Regions from separate parts of the Shewanella eurypsychrophilus genome, predicted to be linked through region 3. Evidence: predicted binding sites of a transcription regulator. Region 3 holds the regulator's gene; each other region holds the start of a gene.

Evidence for each region. Region 3 encodes NrdR, which represses ribonucleotide reductase genes. Its sites were predicted from a motif close to AAACACNANATNTNGTGTTT; they were not measured.
Region 1: nrdA (class 1a ribonucleoside-diphosphate reductase subunit alpha) is a predicted target of NrdR. The motif match lies at 736-755, and genes of this name have one in related genera.
Region 2: nrdG (anaerobic ribonucleoside-triphosphate reductase activating protein) is a predicted target of NrdR. The motif match lies at 1,056-1,075, and genes of this name have one in related genera.

The regions. Positions count from the first base shown of each region.
Region 1 covers NZ_CP045503.2:2,957,674-2,959,948, forward strand. Annotated here, with positions in the region: gene FM038_RS12490 (HAD family hydrolase) at 1-455, shown strand, start outside; gene nrdA (class 1a ribonucleoside-diphosphate reductase subunit alpha) at 901-2,275, shown strand, end outside.
Region 2 covers NZ_CP045503.2:3,874,261-3,876,535, forward strand. Annotated here, with positions in the region: gene FM038_RS25320 (type II secretion system protein) at 169-696, opposite strand; gene nrdG (anaerobic ribonucleoside-triphosphate reductase activating protein) at 1,110-1,607, shown strand; gene nrdD (anaerobic ribonucleoside-triphosphate reductase) at 1,594-2,275, shown strand, end outside.
Region 3 covers NZ_CP045503.2:4,236,449-4,238,723, reverse strand. Annotated here, with positions in the region: gene glyA (serine hydroxymethyltransferase) at 1-448, shown strand, start outside; gene nrdR (transcriptional regulator NrdR) at 597-1,046, shown strand; gene ribD (bifunctional diaminohydroxyphosphoribosylaminopyrimidine deaminase/5-amino-6-(5-phosphoribosylamino)uracil reductase RibD) at 1,102-2,244, shown strand; gene FM038_RS18105 (riboflavin synthase) at 2,248-2,275, shown strand, end outside.

The sequences.
Region 1 (2,275 bases), 1.3 Mb from region 3:
AATTACATGCGCAACAAGAGTTACTTAGGTTTTATGAACAAATCAATGGCGATAATTGCTATCTATTCGATGGGATCCCCCAACTTCTCGCTCACTTAGATAGCGTTGGGCTCCCCTATGGCATCATCACTAATAAACCCGCCAGGTTTACCAGGCCACTTATCGCAGCCTTAGGTTTGACATCAAGGATGAAAACGGTGATCAGTGGAGATAGTACGCTATTTGCTAAACCCCATGTTGCACCTATGCTCCTGGCTTCACAGCAAATCAGTGTGTGTCCTGAGAATATTTTATACCTTGGTGATGCCGAACGTGATCTGTTGGCAGCAAAATATTCGGCAATGATCGGGGGCACTGCCTTATGGGGTTATATCAGTGACAATGATCAACCTGAAAATTGGCCCAGTCAGCATAACTTCAATACCCCCTTCGAGGTTCTCGACTTTATCCGCTAGCGCTGATTTTTACTGCGGGCATTTTCCATTCGATTAATGCCCGCTAGTGACAATCAATATCGAAAAAATCGCCAATCGGTCACTGGATATTTTAATCTTAAAGCGTCGCTTATTTTTTCAACCTAGCGTGCTAAGGCCAATGAATTCCGACCTCAAAGGTTAGCCAATACTAACCCTAGATCTTACCCTCAAGTTATCCACAAGATGGCCACAGCTTGTTGCGATAATTGATACTTGCAAAATCACCGAAACGTCACTATCTTGTACCTAAGAAATCTAAAAACACTATATATTGTGTGTGAGTAGCAAATAGAGACACAAGTAATGACTTGTTTATCGACATGGAAATTACCAATTTAAGGTGTTGAAATTGGTTGTTATACAGGGAATCGTAGGATGAGCTTAACCCCTCATACTCAAATATTATTATCAAGGCCTATCTTTAATGAATAGCAATATGAAAGTCACTAAACGTAGTGGCGAGCGCGAGACCATCGACCTAGACAAAATCCACCGCGTGATCACATGGGCAGCCAAAGATCTTAAGAATGTTTCAGTCTCTGAAGTAGAGCTCAGATCGCACCTGCAATTTTTCGATGGTATTCCAACCGAAGCTATTCATGAAACGATTATTAAGGCCGCAGCCGATCTCATCTCACCAGAAGCACCTGATTACCAGTTCCTCTCTGCCCGATTAGCCGTCTTTCATTTAAGAAAGAAGGCATTTGGTCAGTTTGAGCCGCCTACACTTTATGATCATGTTGTCAAACTGGTCGAGGCTGGTAAATATGACCAACATATTCTTGAGGATTACAGCCGCGAAGAACTCGATATCTTAGATGGTTATGTGGATCACTGGCGCGATATGAGTTTTTCTTATGCGGCAGTCAAACAACTGGAAGGTAAGTACCTAGTGCAAAACCGGGTCACTCACGAGATATATGAGAGTGCGCAATTCCTTTATATCTTAGTCGCCGCCTGTTTGTTCGCTAAATATCCAAGTGAGACACGCCTAAGCTACATTAAGCGTTTCTATGATGCGGTTTCCACCTTTAAAATCTCACTGCCAACACCGATCATGGCAGGGGTACGTACTCCTACACGTCAGTTCAGCTCATGTGTGTTGATTGAATGTGGCGATAGCTTAGATTCAATCAATGCGACGGCCTCTTCGATTGTTAAATACGTCAGCCAGCGCGCCGGGATTGGTGTGAATGCCGGTCGCATCCGTGCATTAGGTAGCCCAATACGCGGCGGTGAAGCATTCCATACAGGCTGTTTACCTTTCTTTAAGTATTTCCAGACAGCGGTTAAGTCATGCTCGCAAGGTGGCGTACGTGGTGGAGCTGCGACACTGTTTTACCCGCTTTGGCATTTAGAAGTTGAGTCATTACTGGTATTGAAGAATAACCGTGGTGTTGAAGATAACCGTATTCGTCATCTTGATTACGGTGTTCAGCTCAACAAACTTATGTATCAGCGCCTAATTAAGGGCGGCATGATCAGCCTCTTCAGTCCATCAGATGTCCCAGGACTGTATGATGCCTTTTTTGAAGACCAAGACGAGTTCGAACGTCTCTATCTTCAGTATGAAGCCGATACATCTGTGCGCAAAACACAGATTAAGGCGACAGAGCTTTTCTCATTGATGATGCAAGAACGTGCCTCTACTGGCCGTATCTATATTCAAAATGTGGATCATTGTAATACACACAGTCCTTTTGACAGCAAGGTTGCACCGATCAGACAATCAAACCTGTGTCTTGAGATTGCACTGCCGACTAAGCCGCTCAATAACATAGATGATCCCGAAGGTGAAA
Region 2 (2,275 bases), 360 kb from region 3:
AGTCACAACCTAAAATACGCTTTTCAATGATCAGTATAGTCAATATTTTCTCTGTTCATCTTTAAATAACCAAACGGTCTTAAGCAATTCTAGTCAGAACATTATCAGCACTCGTTACTTATACCATTCTGAATAAGTATTGTTAGCCGCTATAGCTGACTAGCATAACTAACAGCCAGTTATTATCACCTCATAAACTGGTGCAGCATCAGGGTCATCCTGATCACAACTATTGGGATTTACAGTGCCATAGGCTTGCTGATACATGAAATAACATTGACTGGCTTTTATGTCTTGCTGACCAAAACCGAAATAGATTTTATCAACGCCCTCAAATTCAAAACCTAAACTGTCATCGCTATAATCTAATCGTTTAGCGACATCGGTATTATCTAGATAGCCACACTTTAACCGTGTTTCAAAGATCCCATCGCCATCAACATCTACGTCAGTCAAATCTCCACGACCAGACACTGGTTGAGCCCGATAGCTGGAAAGTTGGGAGAGGATATACATCTGACTATTTGCCCCTTTCACTGAGGCACTGAACTGCTGTAATACGGCATCCTTGGCATCGACACTAAAGTTAATGAATTTACTCGATGCACTAACAGCTAATATGCCTAAAATAACAATAACGACAACAAGCTCTATTAAGGTGAACCCTTTAGAGTTGAAACGCTTTTTAGAATCCATGAATTAGGCCTATAAATCAAAAATATACGGGGCTAGATATTGCCATAACTTAGAGAGAGTACAAGCCCTTCCCGACCATAACCTTATAAAACACAACAATTGCATCAATTATTTACACTAGTGTTAATGTTCATCAGTGTACTGACTCACTTACCTTCACTCGGTGTCGATTAGTTTGAAATGAGCACTACCACTCGAACTCAATGGCCCTGGACCTTACAAGTCACTCTATATCTAGCATGCCTACATCTAGCAACACTACATCTAGCACCTAAATACACCTCAACCCACTACATCTTGTATCTAAATCTTATTTTAAAATGATTTCGTTTGATCTAAGTCAAATACCCACCATGCAAGATCACTATATATTGTGTCTTAGAATATAAATACATCTACATATGGATATGAGCATGGCATTTAACAGTTTACTCCCCTCGATTGTTTTTCAAGAGGTGCCTGGAGAGATCACCCTTTGCTTTAGCATTACCGGCTGCAGGGTTGGGTGCAAAGGATGTCATAGCACTGATCTTTGGAATGAAAAGCACGGTAGCCCTCTCACAAATTCAGGCTTTAGCAAGTGGATTGAAAGATACCAGGGACTGATCAGCTGCGTACTTTTTTTCGGTGGAGAGTGGCAAGCAGACGCGCTAATTGAAAAGCTGCAGATAGCCAAAGCATACGGACTAAAAACCTGCCTATACTCTGGCGAAAAATATGTCGATATTGCGATTACCGAGCAATTAGACTTTCTCAAGACAGGAAGATGGGTCGCCGAGCTTGGCGGCTTAGACAGCCCATCAAGCAATCAAGTATTTCGGGATCTGTGCACAGGCAAAACACTTAACCACCTATTTATTAACCCCTCAAATAATACCTCACTATCAGGAGCTGAAAATGTTGCGGCTTAATCAGGATCAGATCGATAATAAGAAGGATTTTATCAAGCTGTATTTTCAGACAGAAAATGCGGCTGACAGCTCAAAAATGGATGCCAATGCGAATGTGACTCATAAAAATATTGCCACATTAGAAGCAGAGTTACTCAAAGATTGCTTTGTGCAGATCAATCGCGGACTTGTACACGATAAGATCAGTGAAACCTTTGATGAAAGCCTAGCTAAAGAGTATCTAAGACAGATAGAGGACCATGAGATCTATGTACATGATGAAACCAGTTTAAAACCCTACTGCACCTCCATCAGCATGTATCCCTTTCTACTCGATGGGTTAACTAAACTTGGTGGTGAATCTAAAGCGCCTAAACACCTCGAGTCGTTCTGTGGTTCATTTGTTAATCTGATCTTTGCCGTGTCATCTCAATTTGCCGGCGCCGTGGCTACTGTGGAATTTCTCACCTACTTTGACTATTTTGCCCGCCTTGAGTATGGTGACGACTACCTAATGACCCATCCAAAAGCGGTCGAGAACCATCTGCAGCATGTGGTCTATGCCATCAATCAGCCAGCTGCTGCCCGAGGTTATCAGAGCGTATTTTGGAATATTTCGCTGTTTGATCAACACTACTTCTCCTCTATGTTTGGTGATTTTGTCTTCCCGGATTTCAGTAAACCACAAT
Region 3 (2,275 bases):
CGCTGCTAAAGCGGTTGCATTTAAAGAAGCTCTAGAGCCGGAATTCAAAACATACCAAGAGCAAGTTGTTGTTAATGCTAAGGTTATGGCTAAAACATTCATCGAGCGCGGCTACGATGTTGTTTCTGGTGGTACCGATAACCATCTATTTTTGCTTGATCTAATTAGCAAAGATATGACGGGTAAAGATGCTGATGCAGCCCTTGGTCTTGCTAACATCACAGTGAACAAAAACTCAGTACCTAACGACCCACGCTCACCATTTGTGACTTCAGGCCTACGTATCGGCTCTCCTGCTATCACACGTCGTGGTTTCAAAGAGGAACAGTCTGTAGAACTGACAAACTGGATGTGTGATGTACTGGACGATATCAGTAACAAAGGCACTATCGAGCGCGTTAAGAAACAAGTGCTTGAGCTATGTGCTAAGTTTCCAGTTTACGGATAAGCTTATGGTTAACCTTTAAGGTTAATTCAGGTAAACTTCAATGGCCGCTACTTAGCGGCCATTTTTATTTCTGATTAGCGAATAGAGTATATATACTAATGTATACTCGCTAATCTTATTTCCCTTCTTTTTACTCCTTGGAGGCTCGATGCATTGCCCATTTTGCAGCGCAACAGATACTAAAGTGATCGATTCACGTTTGGTGGCAGATGGCCATCAGGTTAGGCGTCGTCGAGAATGCGCCGAGTGTCATGAACGGTTTACCACCTTCGAAGGGGCTGAACTGGTCATGCCAAGAGTGGTTAAGCAAGACGGTAGTCGTCAGCCATTTGATGAAGAAAAGCTTAGAGGTGGCATGCTCAGAGCGGTAGAGAAACGCCCGGTTTCCATGGATCAAATTGAGCAGGCCCTGACTAAAATTAAGTCTACCCTTAGAGGCACGGGTGAACGAGAAATCAAGTCGGAGATGATCGGTAATCTAATGATGGATCATCTCATTAATTTAGATAAAGTGGCCTATATCCGTTTCGCCTCTGTGTACCGTGCATTCGAAGATGTGTCTGAATTTGGTGATGCGATAGCTAAATTGCAAAAGTAATTAAGCTAGGCATTTTTATTGAAATTAGTTTTAATCATATTTGGTCAGTCAAGCTATGTGGTCGATAAAAGATACTGAATGTATGAGCCGTGCAATTAAGCTTGCACGTAAAGGTTTATATACCACTCGTCCTAACCCTTGCGTTGGTTGTGTTGTTACTCGTGATGATAAAATCATCGGCGAAGGCTTTCACATTAAAGCCGGTGGTCCACACGCCGAGGTACATGCATTAGCCATGGCGGTTGAGCATGTTGGTGGTACTGACAAACTTAGCAATACAACAGCCTATGTGACTCTTGAGCCCTGTAGTCACTATGGCCGCACGCCTCCTTGTGCGGAAGCATTAATTAAGCATGGCATAACTCGGGTTGTCGTTGCGGTAGAAGATCCCAATCCACAGGTTTCTGGTCGCGGAATAAAAATGCTCCGCGAAGCGGGCATACAAGTGGACGTTGGCTTACTCAAAGAGGAAGCGAGTCAGATTAACCCAGGCTTTATGAAGCGCATGCAAAGCTCACTGCCTTGGGTGACGGTTAAAATGGCCGCAAGCTTAGATGGTAAAACAGCCCTGAGTAATGGTGTGTCAAAATGGATCACAGGTCCTGAATCTCGCCGAGATGTACAACGTCTACGTGCGCGACATTGTGCCTTAGTGACAGGGGTTGAAACGGTGTTAATCGACGATCCCTCACTCAATGTTCGCCATGACGAACTGGGTTATCTAGCCGATGAGTTAGGCTGTGATGAATTGCATCAACCACTGCGGGTTATTCTGGACAGTAAGGCTAGATTGACGTCTACAGCCAAACTTTTTTCTATTGAGAGCCCAATCTTATTAGTATCTTGTCTTGATTACTCACTTGCTGAGCAAGATCTATGGCCTGAGTATGTTTCACATATCCGCTTAGATTCAGACGCTAACGGAAGAGTGGCGCTAGCAGAACTTTTTGCGTATTTAGGCCAGAGCTGTAATGCTGTACTTATTGAAGCAGGAGCTACGCTGGCTGGAAGCGTGATCACAGAAAAGTACGCCGATGAAATGATACTCTATCAGGCAATGAAGATATTAGGTTCTGCAGGGCGGAATTTGATCAGCTTGCCTGATTATTCGACTATGGCGGCGATTCCGTCTATTGAATTAATTGATGAACGTAAGTTGGGTGATGACACCCGCTTGACGTTAAAAATAAGGTCATAATCCATGTTTACTGGGATCATAGAATCTGTCG